DNA from 4 places in the Limnobaculum zhutongyuii genome. Region 1 is predicted to be linked to each of the others. Evidence: predicted binding sites of a transcription regulator. Region 1 holds the regulator's gene; each other region holds the start of a gene.

Evidence for each region. Region 1 encodes CRP, which controls carbon source genes, mostly activating them, when cyclic AMP is high. Its sites were predicted from a motif close to ATGTGANNNNNNTCACAT; they were not measured.
Region 2: a site for CRP is predicted at 1,480-1,497, ahead of adhE (bifunctional acetaldehyde-CoA/alcohol dehydrogenase). Genes of this name have one in related genera too.
Region 3: a site for CRP is predicted at 1,544-1,561, ahead of EKN56_RS10145 (ABC-F family ATPase). Genes of this name have one in related genera too.
Region 4: a site for CRP is predicted at 5,306-5,323, ahead of EKN56_RS09900 (CidA/LrgA family protein). Genes of this name have one in related genera too.

The regions. Positions count from the first base shown of each region.
Region 1 is NZ_CP034752.1:4,167,948-4,174,188, reverse strand. Features, by position in the region: gene manD (D-mannonate dehydratase ManD) at 1-1,110, opposite strand, end outside; gene argD (bifunctional acetylornithine/succinyldiaminopimelate transaminase) at 1,437-2,663, shown strand; gene EKN56_RS18685 (YccS/YhfK family putative transporter) at 2,884-4,965, opposite strand; gene crp (cAMP-activated global transcriptional regulator CRP) at 5,036-5,668, opposite strand; gene EKN56_RS18675 (phosphoribulokinase) at 5,965-6,241, opposite strand, start outside.
Region 2 is NZ_CP034752.1:1,514,325-1,520,565, reverse strand. Features, by position in the region: gene cls (cardiolipin synthase) at 1-138, shown strand, start outside; gene EKN56_RS06550 (HI1450 family dsDNA-mimic protein) at 176-511, shown strand; gene EKN56_RS06545 (YchE family NAAT transporter) at 602-1,249, opposite strand; gene adhE (bifunctional acetaldehyde-CoA/alcohol dehydrogenase) at 1,721-4,390, shown strand; gene hns (histone-like nucleoid-structuring protein H-NS) at 5,583-5,990, shown strand.
Region 3 is NZ_CP034752.1:2,298,451-2,304,691, reverse strand. Features, by position in the region: gene EKN56_RS10145 (ABC-F family ATPase) at 1-1,522, opposite strand, end outside; gene EKN56_RS10140 (hypothetical protein) at 1,800-2,540, shown strand; gene EKN56_RS10135 (glycerol dehydrogenase) at 2,842-3,942, opposite strand; gene EKN56_RS10130 (MFS transporter) at 4,255-5,526, shown strand; gene EKN56_RS10125 (dihydroxy-acid dehydratase domain-containing protein) at 5,569-6,241, shown strand, end outside.
Region 4 is NZ_CP034752.1:2,240,783-2,247,023, reverse strand. Features, by position in the region: gene yeiB (DUF418 domain-containing protein YeiB) at 1-768, shown strand, start outside; gene sanA (outer membrane permeability protein SanA) at 828-1,580, opposite strand; gene EKN56_RS09910 (NAD-dependent malic enzyme) at 2,090-3,787, opposite strand; gene EKN56_RS09905 (CidB/LrgB family autolysis modulator) at 4,175-4,858, opposite strand; gene EKN56_RS09900 (CidA/LrgA family protein) at 4,858-5,253, opposite strand; gene EKN56_RS09895 (APC family permease) at 5,911-6,241, shown strand, end outside.

The sequences.
Region 1 (6,241 bases):
CGGTTTATCGCTTGGGTGCATGTAGCCATCATCAAAGGTCCAGTTGTGTGGGAAGACCTCTAACATTTGCTCGGAGTAGCCCATATATTCCTGTACACCAAAGTTCGGTACCCACAGGTCAAAATGCAGTGCTGCCGCGTGGCAAATTGGTGAAAGGTCGGATGGGCCATGGGAACCGGTACGTACCTGATACATGGCAGCGAAGTCAGCAATGCGACGCATATGGGTGATGCCACCGGCATGGGTGATGGTAGTACGGATATAGTCGATCAGTTGTTCTTCAATTAGCTGTTTGCAGTCCCAGATACTGTTGAACACTTCACCCACGGCGATAGGGGTAACGGTATGCTGACGGATCAGACGAAAACACTCCTGATTTTCCGCCGGTGTTGGGTCTTCCATCCAGAACATGCGGTAGTCTTCAATGCTTTTGCCAAAACGAGCCGCTTCAATTGGTGTCAGGCGATGGTGCATGTCATGCAGCAGATGTTCATCAAAACCAAACTTATTACGTACTGCATCAAACAGTTTTGGTGTGAAATCCAGATATTTCTCGGTAGACCACAGCTGCTCTTCCGGATAGTGGCCTTTGGTGGCTGGTTCATAAGCCAGGTTTTTACCTTTGCTTAAACCATAGGTGGTTTTCATTCCCGGTACGCCACACTGAACGCGGATGGCCTTAAAGCCCATCTCTTTATGCTTAGCGTAGTCTTCCAGCACTTCATCAATAGTGCGGCCGGTGGTATGGCAATACACCATAACTCCGGTGCGTGAGGCGCCACCGAGTAGCTGATAAAGCGGCATATTTGCTGCTTTGCCTTTGATATCCCACAGTGCCATATCAATGGCAGAGATAGCGGACATCGTGACTGGACCGCGACGCCAGTAAGCGCCTTTGTAGAAAAATTGCCAGATATCTTCGATTTGATGAGCGTCGCGGCCAATCAGTTGTGGGCAAAGATGATCTTTAAGGTAGGAGGCAACGGAGAGCTCACGTCCATTGAGGGTGGCATCACCTATGCCATAAATGCCTTCATCGGTAGTGATCTTGACGGTAACAAAGTTACGGCCCGGGCAGGTTACAAAAACTTCAGCCTTTACAATTTTCATAATGCATCCATCCTGACGGAATAAGAGAACTAATTCGGTATAGAAAGTAAGCACAAGATACTTCTGGATTAACTACCATACAAGTAGGTCTAGAATGTTTATAAAGGAAAGTTTGAGATCTGTGACCAAAATCACCGTGGTAGCGACAACACGGCATGATTAATTATTTAATAATAATGAATTGTTATTTATCGAATCTATTTTAATAATTAATTTATTGTTAATGAATAAAGGATTTTTATTGATATTTTTATCTATACAAATTGATTTTATATGCAATCTTGGTAGTGTGGAGTCATTCGCGGTGAAATTAATAGGGTTGTTTTATGGATAGTAATTCGTCAGTTAATCGCAATACTTTTGATAACGTTATGTTACCCGTATATGCGCCAGCGGCCTTTGTTCCGGTTAAAGGCAAGGGAAGCCGAGTCTGGGATCAGCAGGGAAATGAGTATATCGACTTTTCCAGCGGTATTGCGGTTACCGCTCTGGGACATTGCCATCCTGCTTTAGTTAAAGCACTGAATACCCAAGGTGAGATGATTTGGCATACCAGTAACCTGTTCACCAACGAACCAGCTTTGCGGCTGGCCCGGAAACTGATTGATTCAACCTTTGCCGATCGGGTGTTTTTTGCCAATTCGGGTGCTGAAGCCAATGAAGCCGCATTTAAGCTGGCCCGTCGTTATGCGATTACTCGCCATAGTCCTTATAAAACCAAAATTATTGCGTTTAATAACGCCTTTCATGGCCGCACCCTGTTTACCGTTTCCGTTGGTGGGCAGCCTAAATACTCCGATGGCTTTGGCCCAAAACCAGCGGATATTGTGCATATTCCTTTTAACGATCTGGATGCGGTTAAAGCGGTTATTGATGATCATACCTGTGCCGTGGTATTGGAACCGATTCAGGGAGAAGGGGGTATCACCCCGGTTGATGCCGAGTTTTTACGTGGCGTCAGAGAACTGTGTGACCAATATAAAGCGCTGTTAGTATTTGATGAGGTACAGTCAGGTATGGGTAGAACCGGTTCACTGTTTACCTATATGCAATACGGCATTGTTCCGGATATTTTGACCTCTGCCAAAGCGCTGGGAGGTGGTTTCCCAATTAGCGCTATGCTAACTACTGATGACGTCGCGCAAGTGATGGAACCCGGCGTTCACGGCACTACCTATGGCGGCAACCCGCTGGCCTGTGCGGTAGCAGAAGCGGCATTTGATGTGATCAATACGCCAGAGGTGCTGTCAGGTGTGCAATCACGCTATGAGTATATCGTCACCCGTCTGGAAGAAATTAATCAGCTCTATCATGTATTTACCGACATTCGTGGCTTGGGTTTGTTAATCGGTGCGGAACTGCAGCCCGGCTATCAGGGCATGGCGAGAGAGTTTCTTGCTGCGGCAGTAGAAAATGGCCTGATGTTACTCAATGCCGGCCCTAACGTAATCCGTTTTGCTCCATCTCTGGTTATCCCGGAAAAAGATCTACAACAGGGGATGGATTGCTTTGAAAAAGCGGTAAAACAAATGGTTGAGGCTAAGGGGAAATAATTAAAACGGGAAATAGTTATGAACGAGCGGAGTTAATCTGAGGGAGAGACCGCCGTTGGGGTCGACTTGGCGTAAGCCAACGAAGTGCCCCTAGGCGGGCTAGGCCCGAAGCACTCCGAAGCTGAGTACGTAGCCCTTCCGGCCGAGCACAGTGATGATATGAATACATGGTGTTTACGGCCGGAATATCCACCGAGGTAAATTTTCAAAAAATTACCAGCTACCCCTCTTCTCTCAATCTCCGCTTCAACCACATTCCATGATGTGGCCTCTGCTGCCACGCCAGTGAAGAAATAGTATGCATTGTCGTAAGGTGCGCCAGTATCCGTTCGATATGTTTTTCCATTGAGGTTTCTGATAACTCATCCTTATCCCCGGATTCCACAATAGGCAATATGCTGGTATCACCGCTGGGACCGTCATATTCCAGACGTTGCTGACAGGTCTGAATCAAAATCTCACAGGTGTTTAAATAATTCTGTGCTAACGCCGGAACCAAGACGTATTGGTCCCGGGCGATAGTGGTCATTGCATTCAGGTGCTCAACTAAAAACTGGCTATGGGTAACCCACAGGCGCATATCGGCTAAATAGCGAGTATTAAACCCCGGTTCCTGCATGGCCTGATTCAATGCGGTAAAAAGCGTATTGTGAGCCTGGTTAACCTTCATTCGGGTATAAGCCAGTTCAGCAATATCATTGGTCCGATTAAATATTTGCCGCAGATGCTGTTGATAGGTCTCCAGCGCATTGTGAGCATTTTTACGTAATAACGCACTTTGCCATTGAGGCCATAACCACAGGCTACTGGCAAATGCCAGCATACAGCCAATAACCGTATCGATCAGGCGCGGCAACAGGTAATTCATACCGCTGTTAGAGATAATCTGTAAGGTATAGAGGGCGGTAATGGTGAATCCAATGACTGCAATACCATAATTTTTACGCACTATCAGATAAGAGCAAAACGTCAGAACTAACATCAAAATCAACATCAGATTTTGCGAGTAGTAGAGATGCAAAATTGCTGCTCCGGCAAGAATACCGATCATGGTGCCCAGTGAGCGGTGCTGAATTCGAATTCGGGTCGCGTTATAGCCATTTTGGCTAACCACCATAATGGTCATCAGTATCCAGTAGGGCTTAGGCAGATTGAGCGTCAGACCAATTCCGGCACCTGCCGCTAATGTAAGACCAAGACGTGCGGCATTTCTGAGAGCGGCAGATTTAAGCGAACAATAATTTTTTAGCGCTTGCCAAAAAGGAAGACGATTTTGTATCGGCATCAATGTGTGGTTGTATAACGGCTTTTGACGGCTAAGCAAGCGGGCAATGCGACTGAAATGATAATAACAAAAAGCCCCAACCGGATTATCAGGATGCTGTCTGGTAATTTTCTCCAGTGCTGATAATTCCGTCTCCATACTGAAAGGCGTTGGGCGTCGATGATAGAGGATATCATCAGCTAATACCTGTAAGCGTTGACTAATAGATTTTGCATTATGACGAATAATAGCTTCGGCCTGACTTTGCTCAACCAGCTTTTGTACTTCCGCAGGCTGGTGCAGGCTGACGGTAATGTGCTCCTGCAAATCGAGAGCCACCTGAAACGCCTGAATTAATCGCCGATGACGAGGGTGCTTCAGATTGGGAATCATATAGATTTGCTGATAAATCAACGTGATGATATCCATCACTTTCTGTTGGCGTAACAGTAGGGGAGGGAGTGCTTTTTCAGGATCGGTATGTTGGGTTAATAAGCTGTATTTCTCTTCAAAATAGTAAGCTAACTGACGAAAAAGCAGGCTAAGTGATTCTCGCATGGGTTGTTCTTGCCAGAGCCGAAACCACAGGTGGATAAATAAACCATACCAGAACGTGCCAATGGCAAATAATATGGCTACTCGCCAGATAGGTAAATTCCCCGCCATACTGAGCGTAAAAATGGCGGTCACTAATGCCGCAGGCATTAATCGTCCATAAAGCGGACTGATTTCCGCCGTTACACCAAACAGGAGGGTCAGAATAAGCATGCAGAACGGCAGCGGAACTGACCACAGCAGCAGAAACTGTAACAATACACTGCTAATAACAAACAGTGAGCCACCAATAGCCAGCCGTTTGAAAAAGTGTTTATGGGGAGTGTCGAGACCACCAATACTGCAGCAGGCAGGAACAAGGGAGAGTAAAAAGCCGGTTGCCAGATCGTCGAGTAGCCAAAACAGCAAGACAGGCAAACAGAGAACTAAAGTTTGGCGCAGAGCATAATTGACTTCTGGATGATAAATGACTCGTCGCCACATAGGCCTCCCCGGGAAAAGAAAGCGGATATGGCATTTGGAGGCCGTAAACCTATCCGCTTCTCTTTATTATTTAACGAGTCCCGTAGACAACGATAGTCTTTCCATGAGCGGAGATCAGGTTTTGATCTTCCAGCATTTTTAAAATACGTCCTACCGTTTCACGGGAACATCCAACAATTTGACCAATTTCCTGACGGGTGATCTTAATTTGCATTCCGTCTGGATGAGTCATTGCATCCGGCTGTTTAGCCAGGTTGAGTAATGTCTGTGCGATACGGCCCGTAACATCAAGGAAGGCAAGGCTTCCTACTTTCTCAGAGGTAACCTGTAAGCGGCTGGCCATCTGAGCAGATAAACGCATTAAAATATCTGGGTTAACTTGAATCAGCTGGCGAAACTTCTTATAGGAAATTTCAGCAACTTCACATGCTGTTTTTGCCCTGACCCAGGCACTGCGCTCCTGACCTTCTTCAAACAGGCCAAGTTCTCCGATGAAATCCCCCTGATTGAGATAGGAGAGGATCATCTCTTTACCTTCTTCATCCTTAATCAGAACGGCTACGGCACCCTTTACAATATAGTAAAGAGTTTCTGCTTTTTCACCTTGGTGAATAAGTGTGCTCTTGGATGGATATTTATGAATATGACAATGAGATAAAAACCATTCGAGAGTAGGGTCTGTTTGCGGTTTGCCGAGAACCATTTGTTGTTATCCTCTTTGTAGTCACTGCCTAACACAGCAAAGCGAGAAGCTTGCCGAAAATCTTACCCGCCCCGAAGCATATAACTTGCCAGGTGAGCGCTATTATAGCTGATGTAAAAAAGAATATAGAGGTGTTTGTGGGTTAGTATTGCATCAGCCTGAGCAAACTCTAATTTATCTGTTATACCCACACTATGGTTTTAACACAGGTTGAGCCAAGAGTCTCGTGTTGTCTTACTAAAATGAGGGTTAAGCGGCGCTGATTCGGGTTATTCGCCTGTTTTATCCTCATTTCCCTATTCTAATATTCTGCCTTCTAATAATTGTTGTATTAATGGTGTGATAATTAACTCCATAGCCAGCCCCAACTTCCCTCCTGGAATCACTAAAGTGTTTGTTTGGGAGATAAACGATCCCTGTAACATGACCAGTAAATAGGGAAAATCAATTCCTGTCAGCCCCCTGAAGTGAATAACGACCAGACTTTCGTCCATAGTTGGAATACTTTTCGCAGAAAACGGGTCAGAGGTATCAACGGTGGGGACGCGTTGGAAGTTGATATGCGTCCGGGAA
Region 2 (6,241 bases), 2.0 Mb from region 1:
TTCGCTGAAGATCTGGCTTGTGTACAGGAAGATTATATCGCTCGTTCGACACGGCTAAATCCGGAAGAGTGGGCAACCCGCCCGATGTGGAATCGGATAATCGAACGTTTATTTTATTTCTTCAGTCCATTACTATAGCCACAACATTTAAATATTCTCTTTGATGAGCGTCCCGATGGATATAGCAGATTTTGATTTAGATAACCGGTTAGATGAAGATGAAACGCTGGATCAGGCTTACGATATTTTTTTAGAGCTGGCCTCTGACAATCTTGATCCGGCAGATGTCATTCTGTTTAACCTGCAGTTTGAAGATCGTGGCGCCGCTGAGCTGCACGATCCTTCCGATGAGTGGCTTGAGCATGTTGACTTTGATTTAAATCCTGATTTCTTCGCCGAAGTAATTATCGGCCTGACGAATGAAGCAGATGAAGTTGATGATATTTTTGCCCGCATCCTTATCAGTCGGGAGAAAAACCATAAATTCTGTCATATTCTCTGGAAAGAGTAGTTTGATTCATTTTGGTATTTAAGCCTTTAGTAATAAAAATCCCCGCCTGTTTGCGGGGATTTTTATTATTTATCTTACTCAACGCCGTATCTAAGCCAGTAATCCCGGGAAAGAAACTTTTATTCCCGTAATAATGAACTCAATTCCCAACGACATCAGCAATAGCCCCATAATACGCGTTACGACGTTAATGCCTGTTTGTCCTAACAAACGAACTAATAACGGTGCTGCACGAAACAATAACCAGCAGCAAAATGAAAAAAACGCAATTGCAATAAAGAAACCCAGATAATCCATCCAGGTGTTGTATCGGGTACTCCAGACGATCGTCGAGCTAATAGCCCCCGGTCCTGCCATTAGCGGAAGTGCTAAGGGTACTACACCAACATTGTCACGAATTGCAGTTTCAGTTTTTTCCTGTTTGTTCTGTTTATCTTCCCCCAACTTACCGCTGATCATCGACATTGCGATGGTCACAATAAGAATCCCCCCCGCAATGCGGAAAGAGTCGATTGAAATCCCAAACAGATGCAATATCGCATCACCTAAAAACAGCGAACACCACAATATAATGGCAACAGATAAGTTAGCCGTTAGATTGGTTTTATCTCTGGCAGCTGGCGACTGATAATTCGTCATACTGATAAAAACCGGAAGAATACCCACCGGATTAACTAATGCAAACATACCAACAAGGAACTTAATGTATCCTGATAAATCCAACATGGCATGGCCCATTGTGGACTCCCTATGTAATAGACCGCAGCTCAAATTCAAACGGTGCTTAATGTAATAGAGTTATCTTTTAGGGTCTAGCGTTAAAAACCGGATACAACACCCAGTTTTAGAAAAAATGCAGCGATATACCCCTAATATAGCAAATTAATATTATATAAATGTAATGCTCGGACTGTTGATGGATAAAAATGTAACAATTTGGCTTGCTGAAAGGTGTCAGCATGCTATTTATGTGATATGGATCACAATACCAATCACTCTGAATAGGTAAGCTGTGATGTAATTAATAAATATACAGACACGTACAGCACATATATTATTTGCCGGTAAAATAAATTTAGTTATAACAATAAATTAGCTTAGATTTTTTCAGTAAGTAAATCGTATTGAGATAACAGAGCTTCCACTATACTTAATACTTGCATCGCGACTTACTCACTAAAAAAATTTATCAATCTTAGGAGAGTCACAATGACCGTAAGTAACGCCACTGAACTTAACGCGCTTGTTGCACGAGTGAAAAAAGCTCAACGTGAGTATGCTAATTATACTCAAGAACAAGTCGATAAGATATTCAGAGCAGCCGCTTTAGCGGCAGCAAATGCCCGTATTCCTCTGGCCAAAATGGCAGTTGAAGAATCTGGCATGGGTATTGTGGAAGACAAAGTGATTAAAAACCACTTTGCTTCTGAATACATTTACAACAAATACAAAGATGAAAAAACCTGCGGTATTCTGGAAGAAGATGAAACTTTCGGTACTATCACTATCGCTGAACCAACGGGTATTATCTGTGGTATCGTTCCAACCACTAACCCTACATCAACCGCTATTTTTAAAGCGCTGATCAGCCTGAAAACCCGCAACGGAATTATCTTCTCTCCACATCCTCGCGCTAAAAACGCCACTAACGAAGCTGCCAATATCGTTTTGCAAGCCGCGATTGAAGCCGGTGCTCCAAAAGATATTATTGGTTGGATTGACGTACCTAGCGTTGAACTATCAAACCAACTGATGCATCACCCGGATATCAACCTTATTCTGGCTACCGGTGGTCCAGGTATGGTTAAGGCTGCTTATAGCTCAGGTAAACCTGCCATTGGTGTAGGTGCTGGTAACTCCCCTGTCGTTATCGACGAAACCGCTGATATTAAACGTGCCGTGGCATCTATCCTGATGTCTAAAACCTTTGATAACGGTGTAATCTGTGCGTCTGAACAGTCTGTTATCGTGGTTGATAAGATTTATGACACCGTGAGAGAACGCTTCGCTTCTCATGGTGGCTACATGTTGAAAGGCCAGGAGTTAAAAGCTGTACAGGGTATCATTCTGAAAAATGGCGCTATTAACGCCGCTATCGTTGGTCAACCTGCAGTAAAAATTGCAGAAATGGCTGGAGTAACAGTTCCCGCTACCACCAAAGTATTGATTGGTGAAGTGACTCAGGTTGATGAGTCAGAACCTTTTGCTCACGAAAAACTATCCCCAATGTTGGCGATGTACCGGGCGAAAAATTTTGAAGATGCCGTAGAGAAAGCTGAGAAACTGGTTGCTATGGGTGGTATTGGTCATACATCAGGCCTCTATACCGATCAGGATAATCAGGGTGAACGTATTGCTTACTTCGGCGATAAGATGAAAACAGCCCGTATTCTGATTAATACGCCAACCTCTCAAGGTGGTATCGGTGACTTGTATAACTTCAAACTGGCACCTTCACTGACTTTAGGTTGTGGTTCATGGGGCGGCAACTCAATTTCTGAGAACGTAGGACCAAAACATCTTATCAATAAGAAGACTGTGGCTAAGCGAGCAGAAAACATGTTATGGCATAAACTTCCTAAATCAATCTACTTCCGTCGTGGTTCATTGCCTATTGCTTTAGAAGAAGTTGCGACCGATGGTGCCAAACGTGCCTTTATCGTTACTGACCGTTTCTTATTCAACAACGGTTATGCAGACCAAATTACCAATGTTCTGAAACAATATGGCGTTGAAACTGAAGTTTTCTTCGAAGTAGAAGCTGACCCTACTCTTAGCATCGTGCGTAAAGGGGCAGAACAAATGCACTCCTTTAAACCTGATGTCATCATCGCGTTAGGCGGTGGTTCTCCTATGGATGCAGCTAAAATTATGTGGGTGATGTATGAGCATCCTGAAACTCACTTTGAAGAACTGGCATTAAGATTTATGGATATTCGTAAGCGTATCTATAAGTTCCCGAAAATGGGTGTAAAAGCCAAGATGATCGCGGTTACCACTACTTCAGGTACCGGTTCAGAAGTAACGCCTTTTGCGGTTGTAACCGATGATGCTACCGGTATGAAATATCCATTAGCCGATTATGCCTTAACGCCTGATATGGCTATTGTGGATGCTAATCTGGTAATGAACATGCCTAAATCACTTTGTGCTTTTGGTGGTTTAGATGCGGTAACACACGCATTAGAAGCATACGTCTCCGTGCTGGCTAACGAATACACTGATGGTCAGGCTCTACAAGCACTTAAATTGCTTAAAGAGTACCTGCCGGTTAGCTATAAAGAAGGGGCTAAAAATCCGGTTGCTCGTGAGCGCGTTCATAATGCTGCCACTATTGCCGGTATTGCCTTCGCTAACGCCTTCTTGGGCGTATGTCACTCAATGGCGCATAAATTAGGTTCTGAATTCCATCTGCCACACGGTTTGGCTAACGCGTTATTAATCTGTAACGTTATTCGCTATAACGCCAATGACAACCCAACCAAACAAACTGCATTTAGCCAATATGATCGTCCGCAATCTCGCCGTCAGTATGCAGAAATTGCCGATCACTTAGGTTTATCTGCCCCAGGCGATCGTACCGCGGCCAAAATTGAGAAACTGCTAAACTGGTTAGATGAAATTAAGAAAGAACTGGATATTCCTGCATCAATTCGTGAGGCTGGTGTTCCTGAAGCAGATTTCCTGGCAAAAATTGATAAACTGTCTGAAGATGCATTTGACGATCAATGTACTGGTGCTAACCCACGTTATCCATTAATTTCCGAGCTGAAAACCATTCTGCTGGATACTTATTATGGACGTAGCTACGTTGAAGAACAGCAGCAACCTGTTGTTGAAACCAAAGCTAAAGCACCAGCCAAAAAAGCTAAAAAGTAACGTCTACTTTTATGCCTTCAAAGCCGCCTTAACTGGCGGCTTTTTCATATCCAGGCTCTTTGTCTTCTATGAGCATAAAACTACGTATAGCTCGTTTAAGGGCTCAGAATGAGTATGAGTCTATCTTCACCTTAACGATGTCTATTCCACAGTTCACTTTAGATTACAGGACCTGATATCTGGATACCTAATCAGAAGCGCTATCCTGAGTTAATACTATCGCGGCAAACCAGCTGTAAACAGGTAACCGAAACCTGTGTCTATCGCTCAAACACTATGAATAATATTGAAAAAGTGCTCGTGAGTTATTTAACCGCAGATGAATACGTACCGTATGTTTTAGTTATCATAATTCTAATTAATACATATACATCCATTAAAATATTCTATACAGCCCAGAGATAGATTCATCGAATATTATATCGATAGACAATGAACACACTTTTATCAGGGATATAGTCAGATTTTCTTCTGGAAGTAATCTTAGGAATGCTCAAACATTCTTGTAATTAGCCTTAATTAACCACCATATTCATATGAATTTATTATAATTATCTTTCATTCTGAACAGATAGTTACTCAAATTTTTATTACAATTAAAGTGTTATATGAAACGCTTGTAGGCAGTGCAAAGACTATTTGTCAGCTAATTATTTTTTGGAATTATAACGATTTATTGGAGTATCTATTGTTTTCAGACCATAAAAATCACTCATCGTTATAAATATATTTGATATAAAACCTGCCTCATATCGCTACGCTATAAGTCACATCATACCGGGATATAGAGCATAACAATAATAATGTATATAGTTACACAGGATAGAATAGGCGTTGAAAAGTCTTGTGGATAATTGCATCACCCCTTTTACAACGCGTTATAGATAGAATTTCTCTGGTTAATAGTAAGAAAAGCTAACGCATGAGAACAGTAATAAGTGTCATATAACATATTACCTCTATTTAGTAAGGCAAATAAACCTATGCTCTGGCTTTTAATGAGATATGCCACGAATTTTTTATAACCACACAAAATGTGTTTTCCCTCCTATTAACCAGCAGTTATTGACGATATTTGACTATCGTTTATAAATAAATTAACTTTATTTATGTAATACCCTATTGCAGAATTTAATTTAGCGCTTTATTATTAACCAAAATTTCAATCCATAATTAATTTGAGAACGATACAATGAGCGAAGCATTAAAAGTCCTTAACAATATCCGTACTTTGCGTGCTCAAGCCAGAGAGTGCTCTCTTGAGACTTTAGAAGAAATGTTAGAGAAAATGGAAGTAGTAGTAAAAGAGCGCCGTGAAGAAGATCAGGCAAATCAAGCTGAAATTCAAGAACGCACTCGTAAATTACAACAATATCGTGAAATGTTAATTGCTGACGGTATTGACCCAAATGAATTACTTCAGTCTCTTTCTGCAACTAAAGTCACGGGTAAATCTAAACGTGCCGCACGTCCTGCTAAATATCAGTTTACTGATGAGAACGGCGAATTAAAAACCTGGACTGGCCAGGGTCGTACACCAGCCGTTATCAAGAAAGCTATTGAAGAACAAGGTAAATCTCTGGATGATTTCCTGATGTAATTCAAGTTTTCCTTCCTGAATAAAGCCTCCGTAAATGGGGGCTTTATTTTTTTGTGCTATTAAATAAATATTATTCAGATAAGGATTTTTCAACATTCCGGACATATAGCTATTTTTCTTCAGTTTATGTCATAGCTATTAACTAATAGTTACAATAGAAATAATACAATTTAAATATACCTTTTCTAACGATTAGCCCATGAAGTCATTTAAATTATTTAAGATGATTAACCAAATAAAAAAGAGGAACT
Region 3 (6,241 bases), 1.9 Mb from region 1:
CGATGATACGTGTTGCCAGTGAGCTAACAAATTCACGGTCATGGGAGACGAAAATTAGTGTTCCCTGATACAGCTCCAGCGCCATATTCAGTGATTCAATCGATTCCATATCCAGGTGGTTAGTTGGCTCGTCCATAATCAAAATGTTAGGGCGAGTCATCATCAGTTTGCCAAATAGCATGCGGCCTTTTTCACCACCGGACAGAACTTTGATTGATTTCTTGATATCGTCCTGAGAGAACAACAGACGACCTAATACGCTACGCACTGACTGCTCATCATCATTAGGCTGCATCCACAGGCTCATCCAGTCAAACACTGTCATATCGATTTCAAAATCTGACGCGTGATCCTGCGCATAATAACCAATGCTGGCGTTTTCAGACCATTTCAGGCGACCTGAATCTGGCGTTAATTCACCGATTAAGGTTTTCAGCAGGGTAGTTTTACCTACGCCGTTGGTACCTAATACGGCAACTTTTTCACCCACTTCCAGCATCAAATTGATGTTCTTAAACAGAGGGGCGTTACCGTCATAACCTTTTGACAGGTTTTCCACTTCCAGCGCATTACGGAACAGTTTCTTGTCCTGTTCAAAGCGGATAAATGGATTCTGACGGCTGGAAGCCTTCACTTCTTCTAACTGAATTTTATCAATCTGCCGTGCGCGGGATGTTGCCTGACGGGATTTAGAAGCGTTTGCACTAAAGCGGCTAACGAAAGATTGCAGTTCGTTAATCTGAGCCTTTTTCTTGGCGTTATCTGCCAGCAGGCGTTCGCGGGCCTGAGTTGAGGCAGTCATATACTCATCATAGTTACCCGGATAGACACGCAGTTCACCGTAGTCCAAATCGGCCATGTGGGTACAGACCATATTCAGAAAGTGACGGTCATGGGAAATGATGATCATGGTACTGTTACGGTCGTTCAGCGTTTGTTCCAACCAGCGAATGGTATCAATATCTAGGTTGTTGGTTGGTTCGTCGAGCAGCAGGATGTCCGGATCGGCAAATAGTGCCTGAGCCAGCAATACCCGAAGTTTCCAGCCGGGAGCGACTTCGCTCATCGGACCGTAGTGCTGTTCTACCGGAATACCAACACCTAACAGCAGTTCACCGGCGCGGGACTCCGCGGTATATCCATCCATCTCACCATATTGAACTTCCAGATCGGCAACTTTTAGCCCATCTTCTTCACTCATTTCCGGCAGATTATAGATACGATCGCGCTCTTCTTTGACTTCCCAAAGTTCAGCGTGGCCCATAATCACGGTATCCAGAACGCTGTATTCTTCATAGGCAAATTGATCCTGTTTCAGTTTACCCAGACGTTCATTTGGATCGAGGAATACGTTGCCGCCGGAAGGGGCCAGGTCTCCACCCAGGATCTTCATAAAGGTGGATTTACCACTACCGTTAGCACCAATTAAACCGTAGCGATTACCACCGCCAAATTTGACCGAAATGTTTTCAAACAGCGGCTTGGAGCCAAACTGCATAGTAATATTATTGCTGATTAACAAGACGAATACTCATAGTTGAAAGTGTGATATTAGACACATTATGCCACAGAATGAGACCGTTTAGGCATCCCTGTGAGCAGACTATTTTTTCTGCATGTTTTTTGGGTATTCACGATAAAGAATAATTAAATACTATAAATAGAAAGGGGGGCGTCAATTAATTTCATATTTTATTATTTTATTGTATTTATCTACTGAAACCATTGTCAGACTGCGGTCTCAGCAATATCATGCACTCATTATAGCTATTATTCTATTTTTGGCAGGGAGTGCTGAAATGCCGGTCATTCTGGTTGTTATTATTCAAATCATGTGTGGCGTTCATGTGGTGAAAACCGGGCAGGAACGTTATTGGTTATATCTTATTATTGGTTTACCGGGTATTGGTTGTGCGGTATATGCGCTGGCCATTTTGTTACCGGACTTGTTGGGCAGTCGCGATGGGAAACGCTTGCTTGGTAAAGCTCAGGATAAAATGGATCCGGAGCGCCATGTGCGTATGTTGCGCGATGAGCTAGTGATTACTGAAACCAGTCAAAACTATGTACGTTTAGCGGATGAACTGTTACGCATTGGCAGACCGCAGGAAGCTGCGACAAATTATCAAAAAGCCTTAACCGGCATCTTCGTTCAGGATCCCGATATTTTAGTTAAGCTGGCTCAGGCGCAGTTTGACAGTCATGATCCGGTCTCCTGTCAGAAAACCCTGGAACGACTTATTGATGCCAATCCTGATTATCGCTCTCAGGATGGTCATTTACTGTATGCCAGATCGCTACAGCAAACTGGTGATCTTGATAAAGCAGAAGATGAATTCAGAGTATTGGTTGAATACTACACCGGGCCAGAAGCACGTTTCCGTTATTACCAGTTACTGATTGAAAAGGGTGATAAGTTAGAAGCTAAACATCAGTTGGAAACCATTGCTGTGATGGCTCGACGCGCTAAACCACACTATCGTAAAATGCATAAAGAATGGTTGACGAAAGTGAATCAGGAGTTGAAGGCGCTGGGGTAATGTTGGATTCTTTATTTTAGGGTGCTGATAAATCTGATAAATCAGCATCTATGAATATTCCGGTCGTAAAATCTGAAGTGCTTATATTCATTTTGTGCTCGACCGGAAGACCATCTGTACTTGGCTTTGGTGCGTGTCGGGCCTGGTCTCCCTACGGGCACTTCGTTGGCTTACGCCAAGTCGACCCCCACGGGAGCCCCTCCCGACATTTGGCTATTTTAAAACACAGTGCTGAACAAATCAGACTTTGTCATCAATCTCAAATGGCCTGCGATGCAGGCCATCTTGTTTTTTTATTGTCTCAGGCGAACAGTTTACGTCTTTGTCCCTCAGCGTCAGCTGCCCTCAATGCAGCCAGTACATTTTCGGCGCTGATTTCATGGGGTTCGTTATGGATGGTTTCTCCCTGACTGCATGAAGCTTCGGCGACTTTCATCAGGTCATCATCACTGACCTGTTTTAGGCCTATATCTTCCAGTGTGGTTGGCAGACCAACATCACGGCAGAAGTTATATACCGTATCAATTACTTCGGGTTCCCGATCGGTAAGCATTAACATTGCCAGTGTGCCAAAGGCGACTTTTTCTCCGTGCCAGTAGCTGTGGGTTTGTGGCAATACGGTTAAGCCATTATGGATGGCGTGAGCCGCAGCCAGACCGCCACTTTCGAAACCTAATCCGGAGAGCAGGGTGTTGGCTTCAATAACGTGTTCCAGAGCCGGGGTGACCTGCTGTTGTTCACAGGCAGATTTTGCCAGCACGCCATACTGTAGCAAGGTGTCATAACATAAACGTGCTAAACCATAAGCCGACATAGGACCTGGACGACCCGTCATATTGCCTGCCATTTTTATGCGGCAATCTTCTGCTTCAAACCAGGTTGCCAGCGCATCGCCAATGCCGGAGACCAGAAAGCGCACCGGCGCCTGGGCGATAATTTTTGAATCAACCAGCACTACATCAGGGTTGCGGGGAATCATCATATAGCGTTTGAATTTTCCTTCCTGAGTGTAAATCACCACTAAAGAGCTGCATGGGGCATCGGTAGAGGCCAGAGTGGGCACAATAGCAATAGGTAACTTAAGGAATGCGCCGGTTGCTTTAGCGGTATCTAACGTTTTACCTCCGCCAATACCAACGATCACTTCAGCACCGTAGTTTTGTGCTAATGCCGAAATACGGTCGATCTCTTCATCAGAGCATTCGCTGTTAAACACTTCAACCTGACAGGCAATTTTGCCCTCCAGTGCTTTAACAATGTCATTGCCCAGCTTTTGATGAACGACAGGGTCTTGCAGTATCAATGCCTTTTGACCCAGACGCGATAGTTCATCACCTAAACACTTCTCAACTGCCCCTGAACCTTGTACGTAACGACCGGGGAAAATAGCAGTAGTAATCATTTTAGCTCCTTAATAGTGATAAAAATGGTTACCAATGCTTATTGTTCTTTATGTGGAACTAATGTTCTGTATGAAAGCATGTTCTTCCTGTAATTATTTGCCGTCAACTTCAAAATGGCGAAAGTTGCGTCAGCTCACAGATATTCAACTTTGACAATTTACCCCATTGACTCTTTTATCCAGCGCGAGGAATATTGTTCTGTATATTGAATATTTGTTCTATATACGGAACAAATTACGTAACAATGAATAACAAACAACTAACGTACTCGCGTTTTTTATCATTTAGCGGTTGAACCAAGGAACATAGTAATGAGCACAGATTCAAGTAAACCTATTCCTAAAGGGCGCTGGATGCATATCATTCCGGCAACCATTTTGGTCTATATCGTGGCTTATATGGACCGAACCAATATCGCAATCGGTATTGCCGGTGGTATGGATAAAGATCTCGGCATGACGGCATCATTTGCCGGACTGGTGGCAGGGATTTTCTTCATCGGTTATATCTTTCTGCAAATACCGGGTGGTCATATTGCTGAACGTTATAGCGCCAAGAAGTTTATTGCCTGGACGATTGTCGCCTGGGGAGGATTTGCCCTGCTAACCGGCTTTGTGCAAAATTCGACCCAGTTATTGATTATCCGCTTCATTCTCGGGGTTGCTGAAGGTGGGGTATATCCAGCTATTCTGGCGTTAATCGGTCACTGGTTTCCTAATGAAGAGCGGGCCAGAGCCATTGCCTTTTTCCAGATGAACCTGGCGGTTGCCTCGATTATCACTGGCCCACTGTCTGGTTGGCTGATTGAGCTGCACGGCTGGCGCGAAATGTTCATCATTGAAGGGGTATTGTCACTGGCACTGCTGTTTGTCTGGATGTCATTAGTATCTGACCATCCTCATCAGGCGAAATGGCTGGACCCACGGGAACGTGAGTGGATTGAGAAAAAGCTGGAAGAGGACCGTATGGGCGCTTCTGTTGATGATAAAGCCAGCATTAGCACCATTATTCGTAGTCCGAACCTGTGGAAATTGATTGGTATCTACTTCTTTGTTCAGGTCGGGTTCTATGGCTTTGCGCTGTGGATGCCTAACCTGATTAAAAACCTGACCGGTAGCGGCATGACCATGGTGGGTATGTTGACTGCAGCGCCTTATGTGCTGTGTATCTTCGGTCAATACTATATCGCTAAGTGGTGTGACAAGACGATGAATCGTCGCCTGTATACCGCAATCCCTCTGGTTGGTTTTGCTGTCTGTTTAACCCTTTCTCTGTTGCTGAAAGAGAGCATCTGGCTTTCTTATGGTGTCATGGTGCTGTGTGGCTTCTTCTTACAGGCTTATGCTGGTCCATTCTGGACGCTGCCACCGCTGTTATTCCCATCCAATGTTTTAGGTGGTGTACGTGGAACCATTAACGCATTGGGTAACCTGGGTGGATTTATTGGTCCATATCTGGTGGGGCTGCTAACCATGACCGTTAGCCAGACGGCGGGCATGTTTGTACTGGTCGCTGCCTTAATGATAGCCGTTTTCCTGCTGTTTACGCTGCCGGCCATTACCGCCCGGCCACCGAAAAAATAATCAGTAATGTCGTGATGAATTAATAATTAAAGGAACCACAAAATGAAACAGAAATGTCAGGGCGCTCGTGATTTATGGTCGCAGTTAGATGCACTGCGTATGGGGATGAACTACAGCAAAGAAGATACCCAGAAGCCTCAGGTACTGATTGATGACTGTTATGGCGAAAGCCATCCGGGAAGCTTTCACCTCAATGAACTGGGCTATGAAACCATGTTAGGGGTTCATGAAAGCGGTGGTCGCGCAGTACGCCATCATGTCACCGATATTTGTGATGGCTGGGGGCAGGGGCATGATGGTATGAACTACATTCTGGCCTCGCGGGAAGCGATAGCCAATATGGTAGAGATTCATGCTTCGGTAGTGCCTTATGACGGGGCGGTACTGATTTCCAGCTGCGATAAATCCGTTCCGGCACATTTGATTGCTGCTGCTCGTCTGGATATGCCGTTGATTCACATTCCCGGTGGTTCGATGCGTCCGGCTCCGAATATGAGCACCTCCGATTTGGGTGGTCTGACGGCCAAACTGAAGAAAGGCGAGATTAGCGTAAAGCAGGTAGAAGCGCATCAGCAGTGCGGTTGTCCTACTGCCGGTGCCTGTCAGTTTATGGGAACAGCCAGCACCATGCAGTGTATGTCAGAAGCCTTAGGTATGGCGTTGCCGGGTAGCGCTATTATGCCTTCTACCATGTCAGAGATCCGTCGGGTAGCAC
Region 4 (6,241 bases), 1.9 Mb from region 1:
ACCACCTCCACATCCCGTAGCCTGATGCGTACCGGTATTCTGCTGTATTTTATTGGATTGGCAATCATGCTATGGCTGGGTTCGCTATCCGGTAGTGGATTCAGCGAAGACTGGACCCCCTCAGCCAGAACTCTGGCCTATGAAACGGCATGGAAGCTGACCGGCGGCGAGCTGGCTCATGCTGAACGCCTGAAGATGACATTAATGATTCAACTTTCGGTGATTCTTCAGTATGGCTGGGAATTGGCTGGATTAATGCTCATTGGCGCTGGGTTGCTTCATAGCGGTTGGTTATTGGGCAAGGCCCCATTAACCGACTATCGCCGTCAGGGATGGCTTCTGTTTGCGATTTCGCTGCTAATACATATTCCCGCCATGTTGATGCAGTGGTGGACCGGGTGGGATTTTGTTATTGCCGGATATTATCTTCAGGTCCCTAAAGAAATTGCCGCGACGTTGCAGGGAATTGCCTATCTGGCGTTATGGTATGGTTACGGGCAGTCAATTAACTGGTCAAAAGCCAATGCTGTTTTATCGCAAGTAGGGCGTATGACGTTGAGTAACTATCTGCTACAAACGCTGATCTGTACTACGTTTTTTTATCACTATGGTGGGTTTAATCATTTTGATCGTTTACAGCTATTGGCAATGGTACCGGCTATCTGGTGTGTGAATATTCTGTTTTCATTGTTATGGCTGAAGTACTTCAAACAGGGGCCGGTAGAGTGGTTATGGCGACGGCTGACGAGCTTAGTGGCTACGGAGTGATGAATTGAAGAGAATGTTTTATCCGCAACGGAAAATGTCCTGATTCAGAAGCCAGTTATTTAATGACCCGAGGCCCTGGCATTTCGCAACGGCGGTACCGTACTTAAATCTTCCAGTTCAAGCAGCTGTTCCGGTGATACCGCCGGATAGTCCTGCACATCGCCTTCCAGACTATATGGAGTAGGGATTGGCACCATGGGACCAAGGAAACGAGGTTCCCGCTTCAGAATATAGAGATCGGTCAGAGCGCCAAGTCTGGCTACCACTTCACGCGCCCGTACCATAAACATATTTTTAGGTGAAGGAACCGCATAACACTGGGCCTTAATACCGCTATGCAAAGCGATAAACAAAGCACGCTCACAGTGAAAGCGTTGAGTGATGATGGTGAATTCGTTGGCACCAAATACTTTACGTGTGCGGATAATCGAGTCCAGCGTTCGGAAGCCGGCATAGTCGAGTACGATATCAGAGGCTGGAACACCCGCCTGGATAAAATCCTTACGCATGGTAATAGGCTCGTTATAGTTTAGCTGAGCATTATCACCACTGAGTAACAGATAGCTGATTTTATTGCTGTTATACAGATTAACGGCGCCCTGAATGCGAAACTTATAGTACTGATTGATAACGCCAGTACGTACATATTTGGAGGTGCCCAATACTACGCCAACGTGACTTGCGGGTAACTCTTCAATGTTTTCGTACACATAAGGGGCAGTTCGCCAACTAATCCAGCGATCGAGCAGCAGAGCGGTGCATAGCATTAACGCCAGCAACACTAACAGGCTATATATCAATCGTTTCAATATCATAGTTGGTTCATAGTTGGTCATTTTAAAATGAACGGCAGCTCTCAAGGCTACTTTACGGCAAGACCGAAAACAAGATGGCTTAAACTAAAAAATTGCTAAGCAATGAGTAAATTATTCGTAATGGGTGAGCAAAACAGCATTCTTTCAACACTGTTTCAGATTCTGATAGTTCATAATTTATACCTAAAAATAGTCAATCGGAGGGAGAGGCTGCCGTTGGGGTCGTAGCAGCTTTAGCTGCCGGACAAACAGGCAAAGCCTGTTTGAACAGCGCTCGCGCTGGCCCGAAGGGTGAAACACCGTAAGGTGTTTCATAACTGCCCCTAGGCTGACTAGGCCCGACGCACTCTATAGTCGAGTACTGATGGTTTACCGACCGTACTCGGAGTAGATATAAGTACATTATATTTACGGTCGGAATATCCTCAGTAGCTAATTTATTAAGTCAGACAGCGCCTCAATAAATAACGGCTCTGAATCGAGCCGTTATTAAAACAACAATAATATCAGAACGAAGTTCGCTTATACCGACGATACTGCGGATCCCAGAAGTTATTATCGATTTCTTGCTGCAAGGCTTCATCAGAAGTCACAACCGCAACGGATTCCAGCTGTGCCATTTTAGCTACTTTCAGCGCGATATAGCGGGAAACTTGCTGAATGTCATCTACTTCTGGTAACAGAGCACCTTCGCCATGTTTAGCCAGCGGAGAGCAGTCAGCCAGTGCGCGACTGGCGGCCATCAACATACCGTCAGTAACTCTACTGGCTTTAGCTGCAAGCACACCAAGACCGATTCCCGGGAAGATATAAGAGTTATTACACTGGGCAATGGGGAACACTTTCTCTTTATACATCACCGGAGCAAACGGACTACCGGTGGCAACTAATGCTGCACCGTCGGTCCAGTTGATAATATCTTCAGGGCGGCCTTCAACCCGCGAAGTAGGGTTAGACAGCGGCAGAACAATCGGTCGGGCACAGTGTTTGTGCATTTCACGAATGATCTCTTCGGTAAACAGACCTGCCTGACCCGATACACCAATCATTACCGTTGGTTTTGCATTACGTACCACTTCCAACAGTGAGATAGCTTCATTTTCGGTATGCCAGTGGTTGAGTAACTCATGTTTTTGTACCAGCTTAGATTGGAACTCAAGCAGGTTTGGCATCTTATCGGTCAATAAACCAAAGCGGTCAACCATAAACACCCGTTCCCGGGCTTCCGTTTCGCTTAAGCCCTCGGCGATCATTTGGGCAATAATCTGTTCGGCGATACCACAACCGGCAGAACCGGCGCCCAGGAATACCACCGTTTGATCTTTCATCTGGCTACCGGCAGCGCGGCTGGCGGCAATTAAACTGCCCAGCGTCACGGCAGCTGTACCCTGAATATCATCGTTAAAGCAGCAAAGCTCATTACGATAACGGTTAAGCAGTGGCGTAGCGGTCTGCTGTGCGAAGTCTTCAAACTGCAGCAGAACGTTTGGCCAGCGGCGTTTTACCGCACAAATAAAGGCATCAACAAATTCAAAATATTCATCACCGGTAATGCGCGGATGACGCCAACCCATATACAGCGGATCGTTCAGGCACTGTTGGTTATTAGTACCCACATCCAGCACCACCGGAAGGGTATAGGCCGGGCTGATACCGCCACAGGCACAGTAAAGAGAAAGTTTACCGATAGGAATCCCCATACCGCCGATGCCCTGATCCCCAAGGCCCAGAATACGTTCACCGTCGGTTACCACAATCACCTTAACGTTTTGTTTGGTGGCGTTTTGTAGCATGTCATCAATATTGTCTTTATTCGGATAGGAGATGAACAGGCCACGGTGGCGACGATAAATATCAGAGAAGTGCTCACACGCCTCGCCAACGGTCGGGGTGTAAATCACCGGCATCATTTCGCTCATGTGATTTTCAATCAGGCGATAGAACAGGGTTTCGTTAGTATCCTGAATATTACGCAAGTAGATATGCTTATCGATATCCGTTTTGAATCCTAAAAATTGTTTATAGGCGCGCTCGGCTTGCTCTTCGATGGTTTCAATTGCTTCAGGCAACAGGCCGTGGAGATTAAAGTTACTGCGTTCTTCCTCAGTGAAAGCGCTACCTTTATTCAGCAGTGGAGTTTCAAGCAGGGCAGGACCAGCATAGGGAATATATAACGGACGTTTACTTTCGTGTTCCAGTTCCATGAAATTGGCTCTTTTAGATCAGGTAAAAGGATAGTCGGGCAACTGCGACCCGTAATCGTCCGCCGATTTTAGGAAACTCAACACAAATGTACAACCAATGTTACTAATATATAGATATTTTGTTGATTATTGAGATCCAAACGACATTAATCATGAGTTGGCGATTTCGGGTCTTAGGCCGTTAGTCTACCTGAAAAATTTCCTTTTGTTCGTCCTAAGCTGTGAAAAAATGTAAATAAAAGAGGGAAATAGCAATTCCCGTTGTTTCTATTGTTTTTAGTAATTTAGGAAAATATTTAGCGGATAAGTGTGATTATCTGAGGAAGGAAAAAGGGTATGGAAAAGAAATCTAATTTCAGGCCATACCCCTAATTTATGGTTTATCAATCAGGCAAACAGTTTTACTAACACGGGAAAGACAAAAGGCGCTGCCAGAGAAGTAATAATACCGCAGATCACCAGGGCTAAAGAGCTATAGGCACCTTCCTGATAATCTTCTTCAGCGCAACGTGCAGTTCCAAGGGCATGAGCGGTTGAGCCAATCGCTAATCCTCTGGCGGACGGTGTTTTTATTTTCAGCATATTGAGTATCGGATGACCAAACACTGCGCCAAATATTCCCACAAACATGACACAAATAGCGCTGATGGCTGGAATACCGTGAATAGATTCGGCAGTCGCCATCGCAATGGGTGTCGTGACCGATTTGGGCAATACCGAAGCGGCGATTTCCGGAGAAGCACCAAGCAATAAGGCGGCAGCGGTACCGGTAATCATGGCGACCAGGCTACCCACCAGACAGATAGTAATGATTGATTTCCAGCGTGCTCGTATCTGATGCAACTGCTCATACAGTGGGAAAGCCAGAGCTACCACGGCAGGCTGTAACAGATCGTTGAGCAGTGAACTGCCGGCAAAATAGCTGTCGTAGCTGGTATGGGTAAGCAACAAAACAGGAATGATAATAAACAGCGAAATCAACAGTGGATTAAGCAACGGCTGTTTTAACTTAATCGCCAGTTGACGGGCACCATAAAACGCCACCAAAGTCAGAGGAATAGCCCACCACATTATGATGATTCCTTATCAGACTTCATTCGTCTGATGCCGTGCATATAGTGGGAGGAGTAGCCAACCACCAGCATAGTGATTAGGCTGCTGATCAGACAGGAAATCACTAAAGGACCAAACTGACTGACAAGCTGAGGATAGTATTTGATCACCCCAACGCTGATAGGTACAAACAGCAGGGCCATATGGCGAATAAACAAATAACAGCCCGGTTTTACCCAGCTAGAGGGTAATATTTGAGTGGAGAGCAGGGTAAAAAGTAACAGCATGCCAATAATGCTACCCGGAATTTTCAGGGGAAGCAGGGTAGAGATGGCGTTGCCCGCTAACAGACAAAGATAAATCAGAACAAAGGCTCGGAGGTATTGCCAGCAGAGTCTCAGGAACGGCAGCATAAAAAGTCCCTCTGCATTAGAATTGGATTTATCATACAATTAAATTTCATTAATGTGCTATCGATCACACAATAAATGTAATGAAAGATCGTTTCAAATCATTTCTGTAAAGCATCAAATTGATCGTTTCCGTTATCAGTATAAAACAAAACATTAATCGGTAATTAATCACTGAGTTAGATCATTTAATTGATTGTTTATTAAATGGTTTTTTAAGCCTTTCTCTGTGGGTGAAAAATATTTATTTTGCACTATTGGCAAGGGGGTTGTTGTGGTGCAAAATGCACCCAATAGTGAATAACCGGCGTAAAATGACGTCGGTTATTTTTTTGCATCCGACCAGAGAAAAATGGTTATAAATCTTAAAGATAATAGATTTATAGGGCTTATTCCGAGGTTAATAAATATTCACGTATACCGCTTAATTTTGGTAACTTATTGAATAAGGAATAAAAATGAAAAATTCCCTTCTCAAACCACCTCTCTGCGTCGGTGATCAATACCGCCGCAGTGACTATGGCGCACGGCAAATCCAACGCCTTACTAACCGATGTTATACCCCTCTAAATTTTAGCCGCTCGCTATGTTATTCCCCTGCGGCCTCTCTGCTTTGTGTGTTATCGAGTAAAAAAGTTGAGAGCATGGGGGAATACGGCTATGTCTATTAGTCTTTCTGCAACCTCTATACCTGTCGCTAACCGCGTTCAACTCAAACGTTCACTAAAACTGTGGCAAATCGTCGTTATCGGTTTGGCGTATCTGACGCCAATGACCGTATTCGACTCGTTTGTGATCGTTTCCGGTAAGACAGAAGGCCATGTTCCCAGCGCTTATATTCTGGCATTAGTTGCCGTACTGTTTACGGCTATTAGCTATGGCAAATTAGTGCGTCAGTTTCCGGAAGCGGGATCGGCATATACTTATTCGCAAAAGGCGATAAATCCTCATGTGGGCTTTATGGTGGGTTGGTTATCATTGATGGACTATA